Regions from separate parts of the Pseudomonas sp. NY15372 genome, predicted to be linked through region 2. Evidence: predicted binding sites of a transcription regulator. Region 2 holds the regulator's gene; the other holds the start of a gene.
The links. Region 2 encodes sigma-54, which starts transcription at its own class of promoters, with help from an activator protein. Its sites were predicted from a motif close to ANTGGCATNNANNTTGCTNT; they were not measured.
Positions count from the first base shown of each region.

Region 1: the regulator sigma-54 is predicted to act here: its motif matches at 5,362-5,381, upstream of glnA (glutamate--ammonia ligase).

Region 1 is NZ_JBLUPY010000002.1:104,746-112,562, reverse strand. It holds gene ACNFG0_RS02120 (glycogen/starch/alpha-glucan phosphorylase) at 1-902, opposite strand, end outside; gene ACNFG0_RS02115 (YkgJ family cysteine cluster protein) at 1,085-1,489, shown strand; gene typA (translational GTPase TypA) at 1,638-3,458, opposite strand; gene thiI (tRNA uracil 4-sulfurtransferase ThiI) at 3,586-5,040, opposite strand; gene glnA (glutamate--ammonia ligase) at 5,479-6,885, shown strand; gene ACNFG0_RS02095 (chorismate mutase) at 7,019-7,564, shown strand.
Region 2 is NZ_JBLUPY010000004.1:159,200-167,016, forward strand. It holds partial or broken gene ACNFG0_RS05225 (ZIP family metal transporter) at 1-210, shown strand, start outside; gene ACNFG0_RS05230 (HPr family phosphocarrier protein) at 245-517, opposite strand; gene rapZ (RNase adapter RapZ) at 540-1,394, opposite strand; gene ptsN (PTS IIA-like nitrogen regulatory protein PtsN) at 1,397-1,861, opposite strand; gene hpf (ribosome hibernation-promoting factor, HPF/YfiA family) at 1,874-2,182, opposite strand; gene ACNFG0_RS05250 (RNA polymerase factor sigma-54) at 2,260-3,753, opposite strand; gene lptB (LPS export ABC transporter ATP-binding protein) at 3,909-4,634, opposite strand; gene lptA (lipopolysaccharide transport periplasmic protein LptA) at 4,635-5,159, opposite strand; gene lptC (LPS export ABC transporter periplasmic protein LptC) at 5,146-5,718, opposite strand; gene ACNFG0_RS05270 (KdsC family phosphatase) at 5,727-6,251, opposite strand; gene ACNFG0_RS05275 (KpsF/GutQ family sugar-phosphate isomerase) at 6,266-7,243, opposite strand; gene ACNFG0_RS05280 (ATP-binding cassette domain-containing protein) at 7,476-7,817, shown strand, end outside.

The sequences.
Region 1 (7,817 bases), on a different contig from region 2:
AGCAAGTCCTGCAACGACGCCGAGACGAAGAAGTACTCCTGGCGCAGGCGCAGCTCCTGGCCGGCCTCGGTGCTGTCTGCCGGGTACAGTACCCGTGAGATGCTCTCGGCCCGCGCCACTTCGGCTACCGCGCCCAGGTGATCGCCAGCGTTGAAACGCTCCAGGTGCAACTCTTCCATGGCCCGGGCGCGCCACAGGCGCAAGGTGTTCACGCTCGCCCCGCGCCAGCCGACCACTGGCGTGTCGTAGGCCACCGCCCGTACCGTCTCGCCCGGCCACCAGACCTGGCGCGCGTGGCCGTGGGTGTCGTACACCGTCTCGACGCTGCCGCCAAAGCTGATCGGGTAGATCACCTCCGCGCGCTCGAACTCCCACGGGTTGCCGAAGTCCAGCCAGTTCTCGGTCTGCTCCTGTTGCCAGCCATCGACCATGGCCTGGCGGAACAGGCCGTGTTCGTAGCGGATGCCATAGCCATGGGCGGCGATGCCCAGGGTCGACATGCTCTCCATGAAGCACGCCGCCAGGCGACCGAGGCCGCCGTTGCCCAGTGCGGCGTCCGGCTCCAGCAGGCGGATACGCTCCAGGTCCACGTCCAGCCCTACCAGCGCTTCGCGGGCGATCTCCAGCAGGCCCAGGTTGCTGAGGCTGTCGTACAGCAGGCGGCCGATGAGAAATTCCAGGGAGAGGTAGTAGACCCGCTTCTGGCTGCGCCGATAGGCCTGGCGGGTGTGGTCCATCCAATGGTCGACCATGTGATCGCGGGCAGCCAGGGCGATGGCTTCGAACCAGTCATGGTCGAAGGCATGCTCCGGGTCCTTGCCGACCGCGTAGGTCAGCTTGGCCAGCACAGCGGCGCGAAATTCGGCCACCTCTGCGTCACGAGCTTTGGGTTCCTGGGACATGCGGCATCCTCGAGCAAGTTGACGAAAGCACAGGTTGTTCAGCCTAGACGCTTCGACACAGAGCGTCAGCGAGGGTTCGCGGTTTTCATGCCCCACTCGGCGATTCGGGCAAAAGGTTGTTCACAAATTGAACAACTCCGGTATCATCGCGCGCCCCGCAAACCGTGATATGCCCCAAGAAAATGAAACCGACCCTGATCGCCGCCGCCGAAGTCGACCGCCTGGAAACCTGGCAACGCTATGCCAGCCACATGTGCGGGGGCTGCCACTCGACCTGTTGTACCCTGCCGGTGGAAGTGAAGATCAAGGACCTGATCCGCATCGGCGTGGTGGACGAGTTCGAGAAGGACGAGCCGCCGAAGAACATCGCCAAGCGCCTGCAGAAAGAAGGCATCATCGAGCGCTTCAACCAGAAATCGGGGATCTTCACCCTGACCCGCATGAGCAACGACGACTGCCTGTACCTGGATCGCAAGAGCCGCTTGTGCACTATCTACGACAAGCGGCCCGACACCTGCCGCAACCACCCCAAGGTCGGGCCGCGGCCGGGGTATTGCGCGTACAAGCCCAAGGTGGTCGGACGCTGAGCCTGTTTCAATTGAGAATTTGGGGCCGCTTCGCGCCCCTTGCGCCGCGAAAGGGCCGCAAAGCGGCCCTCAACTTTCTTGAAGGCAAACAAAAACGCCCCCGGTCTTTCGACTCGGGGGCGTTTTCGTTTCAGCTCAGGCTAGACGATCAAGCCTTGGCTTTCTTGGCAGCGCGGGTACGCTCGCCTTCGTCGAGGATCTTCTTGCGCAGACGGATCGACTTCGGCGTGACTTCGCACAGCTCGTCGTCCTGGATGAATTCCAGGGCCTGCTCGAGGGTGTGGCGAACCGGCGGAACCAGGGCGATGACTTCGTCCTTGCCCGAAGCACGCATGTTGTCGAGCTTCTTGCCCTTGGTCGGGTTCACGCCCAGGTCGTTGTCACGGCTGTTCAGGCCGATGATCTGACCGTTGTAGATGTCCTGGCCGTGCTCGATGAACAGCTTGCCGCGAGCCTGCAGGGTTTCCAGCGAGTAGGTCAGGGCCTTGCCGGTCTCGATCGAGACCAGAACACCGTTCAGACGGCCCGACATGGTGCCTGGCTTCATGGTGTCGTAGCGATCGAAGATCGAGGTCAGGATGCCTGCACCGTTGGTCAGGGTCAGGAACTGGTTGCGGAAGCCGATCAGGCCACGGGCCGGAACGTTGTACTCCAGGCGCACACGGCCCTTGCCATCCGGCGCCATGTTGGTCAGGTCGCCCTTACGCAGGCCCATTTCTTCCATGACCTTGCCCTGGGACTCTTCAGGGATATCGATGGTGACGTTCTCGAACGGCTCCTGCTTGACGCCATTGACTTCGCGGATGATCACCTCAGGACGGCCCACGGCCATCTCGAAGCCTTCGCGGCGCATGGTTTCGATCAGGACCGACAGGTGCAGCTCACCACGGCCAGAGACCTTGAACTTGTCGGCCGAGTCGCCTTCTTCGACGCGCAGGGCAACGTTGTACAGCAGCTCTTTGTCCAGACGCTCTTTGATGTTGCGGCTGGTGACGAACTTGCCTTCCTTGCCGCAGAACGGCGAGTCGTTGACCTGGAAGGTCATCGAAACGGTCGGCTCGTCGACGGTCAGCGGCTTCATCGCTTCGACGTGGTTCATGTCGCACAGGGTGTCGGAGATGAACAGCTCGTCGAAACCGCTGATGCAGACGATGTCGCCCGCGGTGGCTTCTTCGACGTCGACGCGGTGCAGGCCGTGGTGGCCCATCAGCTTGAGGATACGGCCGTTGCGCTTCTTGCCTTCGGTGTCGATGGCGACGACCGGGGTGTTCGGCTTGACGCGGCCACGGGCGATACGGCCAACGCCGATTACGCCCAGGAAGCTGTTGTAGTCCAGTGCGGAGATCTGCATCTGGAACGGGCCGTCGACGTCGACGGTCGGTGCCGGCACGTGGTCGACGATGGCCTGGTACAGCGGGGTCATGTCTTCGGCCATGTCGGTGTGGTCGAGACCGGCGATGCCGTTCAGGGCCGAGGCGTAGACAACCTGGAAGTCCAGCTGGTCGTCGGTGGCGCCGAGGTTGTCGAACAGGTCGAAGATCTGGTCCAGAACCCAGTCAGGACGCGCGCCCGGACGGTCGACCTTGTTGATCACGACGATCGGCTTGAGGCCGGCTTCGAAGGCCTTCTTGGTCACGAAGCGGGTTTGCGGCATCGGGCCGTCCTGGGCGTCGACCAGCAGCAGCACGGAGTCGACCATCGACATCACGCGCTCTACTTCACCGCCGAAGTCGGCGTGGCCGGGGGTGTCGACGATGTTGATGCGGTAGTCGTTCCAGCGGATGGCGGTGTTCTTCGCCAGGATGGTAATGCCGCGCTCTTTTTCCTGGTCGTTGGAGTCCATCACGCGCTCGTCGTTGAGCTCGTTACGCTCCAGGGTGCCGGACTGGCGCAGGAGTTTGTCGACCAGGGTGGTTTTACCATGGTCAACGTGGGCGATGATGGCGATGTTACGCAGATTTTCGATCACAACTGTATCTCGATCAGAGGATTCGGTTGCCGCCAGTGTAGGCGGCGAATATGTACGGTTTGCGGCTCAGCGGGCCCGGTGGTCGGGAGGGCGATGGCGGATGCTGCCGCCATACAGCCCTGGGGTCTTATGTCGGACGATAAACACGCACATTGGCATGTCCCTCACTGAGCAGGTGGTGTGCGTGCAGGCGGCTCATCACACCTTTGTCGCAATACAGCAGGTACTGGCGGTTGGCATCCAGGTGCTTGAACTTGCTGTTGATCGCATAGAACGGCATGGCCTGGACTTCGACGCCCTCGATCACCAGAGGTTCGTCTTCCTGAGCATCGGGGTGACGGATGTCGAGGACGATCTGGCCCGGCAGGGCCTCGGCCACTTCCTCGATCTCGATGTCCTTGCCCAGCTCGTCGATCACGTGGTCGATGGAGATGAACTTGGCACGCTCCATGGCGCGCTCGAGCACTGCCATGTCGAACTGCTTCTCTTCGTGCTCCATGCGGTGGCGCTTGGCATGGGTGGTCGGGTTCACCGAGATCACGCCGCAATATTCCGGCATGTGCTTGGCGAACTCGGCAGTGCCGATCTGGTAGGCGGTGTCGATGATGTCCTGCTTGTGGCTGGCCAGAAGCGGGCGCAGCACCAGCTTGTCGGTGGCCGAGTCGATGATCGACAGGTTCGGCAGGGTCTGGCTGGACACCTGGGAAATCGCCTCGCCGGTGACCAGGGCGTCGATCTCCAGGCGCTCGGCCATGCGCGCAGCGGCGCGCAGCATCATGCGCTTGAGGGTCACGCCCATGTAGCTGTTGTCGACCTTGCCCAGGATCTCGCCGACCACTTCTTCGAAAGGCACGCTGATGAACAGCACGCGCTGGCTGCTGCCGAACTTCTTCCACAGGTAGTGGGCCACTTCCATCACGCCGAGCTCGTGGGCACGGCCGCCGAGGTTGAAGAAGCAGAAATGGGTCATCAGGCCGCGGCGCATCATCTGGTAGGCGGCGACGGTGGAGTCGAAGCCGCCGGACATCAGCACCAGGGTCTGCTCCAGCGCGCCCAGCGGGTAACCGCCGATGCCCTGGTGCTGGTTGTGGATCACGTACAGGCGTTGGTCGCGGATCTCGATGCGCACCAAAACTTCAGGGTTCTTGAGGTCGATGCCGGTGGCACCGCACTGCTGGCGCAGCTGGCTGCCGACGTAGCGGTCGACGTCCATCGAGGTGAAGTCGTGGTGGCCGCCACGCTTGCAGCGCACGGCGAAGCGCTTGCCGGCCAGCAGGTGGCCAAAATGGTGCTTACACTTCTCGACGATGTCGTCGAAGTCGCCCAGCGGGTATTCCTCGACCTGCAGGAAGTGGGTGATCCCCGGGGTGCAGGTCAGGCGCTCGATCATTTCGCGCTGGATCTTCTCGTCCTCGACGCGGGTGACCACTTCGAGATTGTCCCAGACACCATCGACCACGAGCTCCGGATCCAAGTCCTTGAGCACGACGCGGATGTTCTTGCCGAGCTGGCGGATGAAACGCTTGCGCACCGGCCGGCTCTTGATGGTGATCTCAGGGAAGACTTTGACGATAAGTTTCATTGGTTTAACAGCGCGCGCAGGGCCTGCCGAAAATGAGGGGCGCGAATTATAGCGGAAATAGCTCAAGGTTTGAGCAACTTTTGATCAGGGCATTGATTTTATGTTGCCTGCGCGGGCCCCATCGCGGGGCAAGCCCGCTCCCACAAGGAATTGCGCACAACGGCCTTTGTGGGAGCGGGCTTGCCCCGCGATGGGACGAGCGCGCACCACAATGGTGCGCCACCTCGAAATAACGCATCTTATGAGTGCATTTCCCAAGGCACCCCTAGAACAAAATGCCCGCCAACGCCCCCTTTTATCTCACCCTCGCCATTTTCGGGCACTGGCATGCAAATTGCTCTCTTGTGAGGCAGGTAAGCTTGGCCGACTATCCGCGCCCGGCGACACCCTTTTTCCAGGGCAGCGGCCCACCGCGCCCTAGACCATCCGGAGGACAACATGTCGAAGTCGGTTCAACTCATCAAAGATCATGACGTCAAGTGGATTGATCTGCGTTTCACGGACACCAAAGGCAAACAGCACCACGTCACCATGCCCGCTCGCGATGCGCTGGAAGACGACTTCTTCGAAGCCGGCAAAATGTTCGACGGCTCGTCCATCGAAGGCTGGAAAGGCATCGAAGCCTCCGACATGATCCTGATGCCGGACGACGCGTCCGCCGTCCTGGACCCGTTCACCGAAGAGCCGACCCTGATCCTGGTCTGCGACGTAGTCGAACCGTCCACCATGCAAGGCTACGACCGCGACCCACGCGCCATCGCCAAGCGCGCCGAGGAATACCTCAAGACCACCGGCATCGGCGACACCGTGTTCGTCGGCCCGGAGCCTGAGTTCTTCATCTTCGACCAGGTCAAGTTCAAGTCCGACATCTCCGGCTCCATGTTCAAGATCTACTCCGAACAAGGTTCCTGGATGACCGACCAGGACGTCGAAGGCGGCAACAAGGGCCACCGCCCAGCCGTCAAGGGCGGCTATTTCCCGGTTCCGCCGTGCGACCACGACCACGAAATCCGTACTGCCATGTGCAACGCCATGGAAGAAATGGGCCTGGTCATCGAAGTTCACCACCACGAAGTGGCCACTGCCGGCCAGAACGAAATCGGTGTGAAATTCAACACCCTGGTCACCAAAGCTGACGAAGTCCAGACCCTGAAGTACTGCGTGCACAACGTGGCTGACGCCTACGGCAAGACCGCTACCTTCATGCCTAAGCCGCTGTACGGCGACAACGGCTCGGGCATGCACGTTCACATGTCGATCTCCAAGGACGGCAAGAACACCTTCTCCGGCGAAGGCTATGCCGGCCTGTCCGACACCGCCCTGTACTTCATCGGCGGCATCATCAAGCACGGCAAGGCACTGAACGGCTTCACCAACCCGGCCACCAACTCCTACAAGCGTCTGGTGCCAGGCTTCGAAGCCCCGGTCATGCTGGCCTACTCGGCCCGTAACCGTTCGGCCTCGATCCGTATCCCGTACGTTTCCAGCCCGAAAGCCCGCCGTATCGAAGCGCGCTTCCCGGACCCGGCGGCCAACCCGTACCTGTGCTTCGCCGCCCTGCTGATGGCCGGCCTGGATGGCATCCAGAACAAGATCCACCCAGGCGATGCCGCCGACAAGAACCTGTACGACCTGCCGCCTGAAGAGGCCAAGGAAATCCCGCAGGTTTGCGGCAGCCTGAAGGAAGCCCTGGAAGAGCTGGACAAGGGCCGCGCCTTCCTGACCAAGGGCGGCGTGTTCTCCGACGACTTCATCGATGCCTACATCGAGCTGAAGTCCGAAGAAGAAATCAAGGTCCGTACCTTCGTTCACCCGCTGGAATACGACCTGTACTACAGCGTGTAATGTAAGCTGCACCCTCGGAACGGCCTCCCTTGGAGGCCGTTTCTGCTTTTACACTCAAGCATTTCGGAATGGCCCTACCCGCCACACCTGAGCGACTGGCCACACTCGGTTCTCCCGACTTCAGGAGAGCAACATGCGCCTCATCCCCCTCCTCGCCCTGACCGGCGCGATCAGCTTGACAGGTTGCGCGGCAACCCTCGATGCCTCCTCCTCCCTGACTCGCCTGATCGACGCCATCGATCATCGACTCGACATCGCCGAGGCCGTAGCCCTGCACAAATGGGACACGCGTCAACCGGTACACGCACCGCAGCGCGAGCAGGACGTGCTGGCCAACGTGCGCCAGGCTGCGCTGACCTATGACCTGAACGCCGAACGCGCCGAAACCTTCTTCGCCGACCAGATCGAAGCCAACAAGCTGCTGCAATACCACTACCTCAACACATGGCACCAACAACGCCAGGCGCCCGATACCCAGCGCCGCGACCTTGCCAGCGAAATTCGCCCGCAACTGGATAACCTGCAGGACCAGTTGCTCCAGGACCTGGCGCGCTTCGACCAGCAACGCATGCCCCTGTGTGCCGAGCAATTGGCCGATGCCCTGGCCCAACGTTCGAAAGATACCCCTCGCCATTTGGCCCTGGTCCGTGCCACTGCGCAGCTGTGCGAGCGCAGCTGAACACCCTATGCTCTATATTGGTGCATCGCGGCGTCCTATGCCCAGCGATGCATCCCAATAGAGGTCACAAGAAACGATAAACCAGGGCTTTTTGTTCTGATTTCGCGCAAATCCAGGCCTTTATCCGGAAAATCTGCTTCTTTTCGGAGCCTTGGTTTGTTTCTTGCATTTTCCTTTGCACCGAGAGGATCACCCGCGCGCGCCCCAGCCCAGCCGGGGCCTACCCACGAGCCAACACGCGCCCAAATAGAGG
Region 2 (7,817 bases):
CCTCTGGCAGCGGTGATCTGTGCCTGGCTGGTGAACGTTGCCCAATTGCTGCTACCGCTCGGCCTAGCGTGTGCGGCGGGGGCGATGTTGCTGGTAGTGACCCAGGAGATCATCCCGGAGTCGCGTAGCAATGGGCATCACCGGTTAGCCGGCCTGGGGCTGTGCATCGGGTTCTGTTTGATGATGGTGCTGGATACGGCGATGTCTTGAGTTGCAGATCCACAAGGATTACGACTTCAGTGGGTTACTCACCTTCATCGAAGTAATTGTTGATCAACTCGACCAGTGCTTCCATGGCTTCGTTGTCCTGCTCGCCCTCGGTATGCAGGTGCACCGAGGTGCCCTTGCCCGCCGCCAGCATCATCACCGCCATGATGCTCTTGCCATCCACCAGCTTGTCCGGCGCGCGCCCGACCCTGACCTGGCAGGGGAAGCGGCCGGCCACGCCGACGAACTTGGCCGCCGCCCGGGCATGCAGGCCAAGCTTGTTGATGATGGTGATTTCGCGGGCGGGCATCGTGGGGCGGATATCCTGTGGGCTAGAGGTCGCGGTGGCGGACCTGGACGTTTTTCAGGGATTGTTGCAGCAACTGGCCCAAGCGCTCGGTCAGGTACACGGAGCGGTGGTGCCCGCCGGTGCAGCCGATGGCGATGGTGACATACGCACGGTTGCTGGCAGCGAAGCGGGGCAGCCATTTGAGCAGGTAGCTGGAAATGTCCTGGAACATCTCCTCGACGTCCGGCTGGGTGGCAAGGTAGTCGATCACTGGCTGGTCCAACCCGGAATGCTCACGCAGTTCCGGCTTCCAGTACGGGTTGGGCAGGCAGCGTACGTCGAACACCAGGTCGGCGTCCACGGGCATGCCACGCTTGAACCCGAAGGACTCGACCAGGAAGGCGGTGCCGGGCTCAGGCTGGTTGAGCAGGCGCAGCTTGATCGAGTCTCGCAGCTGATAGAGGTTCAGGTTGGTGGTGTCGATCTTCAGGTCGGCCAGGTCGGAGATCGGGCCGAGTAGCTCGCTCTCGACGCGGATCGCTTCTGCCAGGGAGCGGTTGGCGTTGGTCAGCGGGTGGCGCCGGCGGGTCTCGGAGAAACGCTTGAGCAGCGTCTCCTCGTCGGCGTCCAGGTACAGCACGTCGCATTGGATATGCCGGCTCCTGGCATCTTCGAGCAGGTCGGGGAAGCGGCTCAGGTGGCTGGGCAGGTTGCGTGCGTCGATGGAAACGGCCACCTTCGGTTGCAACAGCTCGGTGTTGATCAGTGCGTTTTCGGCCAGTTGCGGCAACAACCCGGCGGGCAGGTTGTCGATGCAGTAATAGCCGTTGTCTTCCAGGACATCGAGGGCGGTACTTTTGCCGGAGCCGGACCGGCCGCTGACGATGATCAGGCGCATGTTCAGTGCTCGTTCTGTGCGTCCAGGACTACCTGGTACAGGGCCTCGCTGCTGTCGGCGGCACGCAGGCGATCGCGAACCTCCTTGCGATCGAGCATGCTGGCGATCTGGCGCAGCAGTTCAAGGTGCGCATCGGTGGCAGCTTCCGGCACCAGCAGGACGAACAGCAGGTCCACGGGCGCGCCATCGATGGCGTCGTAGTCGATAGGAGCATCCAGGTGCAGCAGGGCGCTGACGGGGGCCGTGCAGCCTTCGAGCCGGCAGTGGGGAATGGCGATGCCATTGCCGAAGCCGGTGGAACCCAGTTTCTCGCGGGCAATCAGTTTATCGAAGACGTCTTGCATCTCCAGTTCGGGAATTTGCTCGGCGATCAGGTTGGCGACCTTTTCCAGGGCGCGCTTCTTACTGCCGCCCGGCACGTTCACGAGGGAACGGCCGGGGGTCAGGATGGTTTCAAGTCGGATCATGGATGAGAGGGATCAGCGGGCGGCTGCACCTTGCAGCAGGCTTTGCTGTTTTTCCTTATGTTTTTTCAGTTGGCGGTCGAGCTTGTCAGCCAGGGCGTCGATCGCTGCATACATGTCTTGGTGTTCGGCGTTGGCAACCACTTCTCCGCCGGGAATCTGGAGCGTGGCCTCGACCTTCTGCTGCAGTTTCTCGACTTTCATGATCACCGTGACGTTGGTGATCTTGTCGAAATGTCCTTCCACCCGGGCGAGCTTCTCGAGTACGTACTCACGCAGTGGTTGGGTGACTTCTACATGCTGTCCACTGATGTTGACTTGCATACAGCTTCTCCTTTGTTGCCCGTGCATAAAGGGCAGGTATTGCACCTGCCACTGAAACGCTATGGCACAGCCAGGGGCTACATCAGTCGCTTGCGCTCGCTCGACGGTGCGATGCCGAGGGACTCGCGGTACTTGGCGACGGTGCGACGGGCTACCTGGATGCCTTGTGCCTCCAGTAAACCAGCGATCTTGCTGTCACTCAATGGCTTTTTCTGATTTTCCGCTGCAACCAGTTTCTTGATGATCGCGCGGATCGCCGTAGACGAGCATTCACCGCCTTCGGAGGTGCTCACATGGCTCGAGAAAAAGTATTTCAATTCGTAGATGCCACGCGGGGTGTGCATGTATTTCTGCGTGGTGACCCGGGAAATGGTCGACTCGTGCATGCCCACCGCTTCGGCGATGTCATGCAGTACCAGCGGCTTCATCGCCTCGTCGCCCTGATCGAGGAAGCCGCGTTGGTGTTCGACGATTTGCGTGGCGACCTTCATCAGCGTTTCGTTGCGGCTCTGCAGGCTCTTGATGAACCAGCGCGCCTCCTGCAACTGGTTGCGCATGAACGTGTTGTCGGCGCTGGTGTCGGCGCGGCGGACGAAACCTGCGTATTGCGGGTTGACCCGCAGGCGGGGGATCGCTTCTTGGTTGAGTTCCACCAACCAGCGGTCGTTGTCCTTGCGCACGATGACATCCGGCACCACGTACTCCGGCTCGCTGGACTCGATCTGCGAGCCTGGGCGCGGGTTGAGGCTCTGTACCAGTTCGATGACCTGGCGCAGTTCATCTTCCTTGAGCTTCATGCGGCGCATCAGCTGGCTGTAGTCGCGGCTGCCGAGCAGGTCGATGAAATCGGTGACCAGGCGCTGGGCCTCGGCCATCCACGGCGTGTTGGCTGGCAACTGGCGCAGTTGCAGCAACAGGCATTCGCCGAGGTTGCGTGCACCGATGCCGGCGGGCTCGAACTGCTGGATGCGGTGCAGTACGGCCTCCACTTCATCCAGTTCGATATCCAGCTCGGGGTCGAAGCCTGCGCAGATCTCCTCGAGGCTGTCCTCCAGATAACCCTGGCCGTTGATGCTGTCGATCAAGGTCACGGCGATGAGCCGGTCGGTGTCGGACATCGGTGCCAGGTTCAACTGCCACAGCAGGTGGCTCTGCAGGCTCTCGCCGGTGGAGGTGCGGGTGGTGAAGTCCCACTCGTCGTCATCGCTGGCCGGCAGGCTGCTGGCACTGGTCTGGTAGATGTCTTCCCAGGCCGTGTCCACGGGCAGTTCGTTGGGGATGCGTTCGTTCCATTCGCCTTCTTCCAGGGTTTCGGCGTTGGCCGTGCTTTCCTGGAAACTGTTGTCCTGGGCTTCGGCGACGGGCTTGCTCTCGGCGTTGTCGGCCATGGGGTCGCTGTTGTCGAAGTCGTCGCCGTCTTCCTGACGTTCGAGCATCGGATTGGATTCCAGCGCTTCCTGAATTTCCTGTTGGAGGTCCAGGGTGGAGAGCTGGAGCAGACGGATGGCCTGTTGCAACTGCGGTGTCATCGTCAGTTGCTGGCCCATTTTTAGGACGAGCGATGGTTTCATGGCTGGGGCTTAATACCTTGTTCGCCGGCGCGCATGCGCCATCCACTACACGAAGGGCGCCGGGGCGCCAATTTTAAGCAAGTTATATGCCTGAAATTGTAGCGTTTGCCTAGAGCACTGCAACATTTGCAGCAGTGCCCAGGCAGACTCCGGGCTCAGAGTCGGAACTCGTGGCCCAGGTAGACTTCCTTGACCAGGTCGTTGGCCAGGATCGTCTCGGCATCGCCTTCGGCGATCAGTTGTCCATCGTTGACGATGTAGGCGGTCTCGCAGATATCGAGCGTCTCGCGGACGTTGTGGTCGGTGATCAGTACACCGATACCCTTGGCCTTGAGGTGATGGATGATCTGCTTGATATCGCCCACGGAAATCGGGTCGACACCGGCGAAGGGTTCGTCCAGCAGGATGAACTTCGGCGCGGTGGCCAGGGCCCGTGCGATCTCGACGCGGCGGCGTTCGCCACCGGAGAGGCTCATGCCGAGGTTGTCACGGATGTGGCTGATATGGAACTCCTGCAGCAGGCTTTCCAGCTCCTTGCGGCGGCCGTCGCGGTCGAGGTCCTTGCGGGTCTCGAGGATGGCCATGATGTTGTCGGCCACCGACAGCTTGCGGAAGATCGAGGCTTCCTGGGGCAGATAGCCGATGCCGGCGCGGGCGCGGCCATGCATGGGCTGGTGGCTGACATCCAGGTTGTCGATCAGCACGCGGCCCTGGTCGGCGCGGACCAGGCCGACGATCATGTAGAAGCAGGTGGTCTTGCCGGCGCCATTGGGGCCGAGCAGGCCGACGATCTGGCCGCTGTCGATCGACAGGCTGACGTCGCGGACGACCTGGCGGCCCTTGTAGCTCTTGGCCAGGTGCTGGGCTTTGAGGGTTGCCATTTACTCGGCCTTCTTCTTCGGCTGAATCACCATGTCGATGCGCTGACGCGGCGAGGTCACATTGCCACCACGACCGGCGGTGGCCACCTGGGTCTTGGTGTTGTAGACGATCTTCTCGCCTTCGGTGGTGTTGCCTTCGTTCTCGACCTTGGCGCGGTCGGTGAGGATCACCATGTCCTTCTGCGCCTGGTACTGGATGGTCACGGCCCAGCCTTTCATCTTGTCGGGCTTGGCGGTGCTCTGCTGCTGCTCGAAATACGCCAGGTTGCCCACCGAGGTGACCACGTCGATATCGCCGGAGGCGGCGCGGGTGATGGTCACGGTGTTGCCTTTGATCATCATCGAGCCCTGGGTGATGATCACGTCGCCGGTATAGGTGGCTACGCCTTGCTTGTCGTCCAGGTGAGCGTTGTCGGCCTGGATGCGGATAGGCTGGTCACGATCGTTGGGCAGGGCCAAGGCGCTCGCGCTTCCCAGTGCCGCGCTCAGGCTGAGCAAAAAGGGGAGGGTTTTAACGAGCCTCATACTGTCCTCTTACGTTGGACAGCAGGTCCATCCTGCCGTCTTTCAAATACGCTTTCATTCCTTTGCCCGTAGTGGTCCCACCGGCGCCGTCGATTCTAACGGCTTGCTCGGTCTGCGCATATTGCTTCTGCGGGAACACGGTCATGCGGGACGTGGTGACGATCATTTCGCGCTGCTTTTCATCGGTGCGGGCCACGCGGACCTTCTCGATGAGTTCGACCTCGGTGCCGTCCGGGTTGACCTCGGCGCGCTCGCTCTGCACGTGCCATGGGTACTGGGTACCGCGGTACAAGTGCAGGTCGGGCTTGGTCAGCAGGGAGACTTCGCTGGCCTTTAGGTGCTCGACCTTGTCGGCGGTCATCTCGTACTGCATCTTGCCGTCCGGCATGAACTGCACGCTGTGGGCGTTGATCGCGTAGTAGTCGATGGCGCTTTCGTCGACCTGGGCCACGGGCTTGTCGAGGAAGCTCTCGGGGCTGATGTTCCAGTAGCCGACCGCCACCAGCAGTGCGGCGATCGCACCGAGCAGCACGATATTTCGGGCTTTCTTGCTGAACATGTGCGGCCTTAGAGGTAGTTGGCGTTGGCAGCGTCCAGGTTGCCCTGGGCCTGCATGATCAATTCACAGAACTCTCGGGCTGCGCCTTCGCCGCCGCGGGCCTGGGTCACACCATGGGCGTGCTGGCGAACGAACGGTGCGGCGCTGGCCACTGCCATGCCCAGGCCTACGCGACGGATCACCGGCAGGTCGGGCAGGTCGTCGCCCAGGTAGGCGACCTGTTCATAGCTTAGGCCCAGTTCGGCGAGCAGGCCGTCGAGCACCACAAGTTTGTCCTCGCGGCCCTGGAACAGGTGTGGGATGCCGAGGTTGCGGGCCCGGCGCTCGACCACCGGCGTCTTGCGCCCGCTGATGATAGCGGTGGTCACGCCCGAAGCCATGAGCATCTTGATGCCATGGCCGTCGAGGGTGTTGAAGGTCTTGAACTCGCTGCCGTCCTCGAGGAAGTACAGGCGCCCATCGGTGAGCACGCCGTCGACGTCGAAGACCGCCAGCTTGATGGCTTTGCCGCGTTGCAGCAGATCCGGGTTCATCGTGTTGTCCTCCATCACATCACGCCTGCGCGCAGCAGGTCATGCATGTTCAAGGCGCCGGTCGGGCGGTCGTTCTGGTCGACCACCACCAGTGCGTTGATCTTGTTGTCTTCCATGATGCGCAGGGCCTCGGCGGCGAGCATCTCGGCGCGGGCGGTCTTGCCGTGCACGGTCATCACCTGGTCGATGATGGTCTTGTGCACGTCGATGTTGCGTTCCAGGGCGCGGCGCAGGTCGCCGTCGGTGAACACCCCGGCCAGGCGGCCGTCGGCTTCCAGGACCACGGTCATGCCCACCAGGCTCTTGCGCGACATCTCTACCAGGGCGTCCTTGAGCAGAGTGCCACGCTGCACGATCGGCAGCGCCTCGCCGGTGTGCATGACGTTTTCCACCTTCAGCAGCAAGCGACGGCCCAGGGCACCGCCCGGGTGGGAGAAGGCAAAGTCCTCGGCGGTGAAGCCGCGAGCCTCGAGCAGCGCGATGGCCAGGGCGTCGCCCAGGACCAGGGCCGCGGTGGTGGAGGAGGTGGGTGCCAGGTTCAGCGGGCAGGCCTCCTGGGCGACGCTGGCGTCGAGGTTGACCTCGGCGGCCTGGGCCAGGGGCGAGTCGGGGTTGCCGGTGAGGCTGATCATCTGGATGCCCAGGCGCTTGATCAGCGGCAGCAGGGTGACGATCTCGGCGGTGCTGCCGGAGTTGGACAGGGCCAGGATGACGTCATCACGAGTGATCATGCCCATGTCGCCATGGCTGGCTTCGGCCGGGTGCACGAAGAACGCCGGCGTGCCGGTGCTGGCCAGGGTCGCGGCGATCTTGTTGCCGATGTGGCCCGACTTGCCCATGCCGAGGACGACGACCCGGCCCGTGCTGGCCAGGATCAGCTCGCAGGCCTTGACGAAGTTGTCGTCGATACGCGGCAGCAGGCCCTCTACGGCTTCGAGTTCCAGGCGCAGGGTGCGCTGGGCGGATTGGATCAGCTCGCTGGATTGGCTCATGTCGAAAAGCAATGTCTGATAAAAAGGCGCCGATTATAGCTGCAATGTACGAAAGGCTCATCCATCGATTGTCGTACTGGCTGTCGTTGGCCTGAACAGCCTGCGTGATGGCCTTGGGGCGCACCTTGCAGCGGTGCTATAGTTCGCCGCTATTCGGCCCGCCGTTGGCGCGTGTGCCTTCATGAAGAGGGCAGGCGTCCATTGAGACGAGGCTGCATCGCAAGGAGTCTAGATGAGTGTGGATAGCGCCTACGCGGTCGAGTTGAAGGGGGTTTCCTTCAAGCGCGGTTCGCGCAGCATTTTCAGCAATGTGGACATACGCATCCCCCGTGGCAAGGTCACCGGCATCATGGGGCCTTCCGGGTGCGGCAAGACCACGCTGTTGCGCCTGATGGGCGCACAGTTGCGCCCTTCGGGCGGCGAAGTCTGGGTCGCCGGGCAGAACCTGCCGACCCTGTCGCGGGGCGACCTGTTCGATGCGCGCAAGCAGATGGGCGTATTGTTCCAGAGCGGCGCCCTGTTCACCGATCTTGACGTATTCGAGAACGTCGCCTTTCCATTGCGGGTCCATACC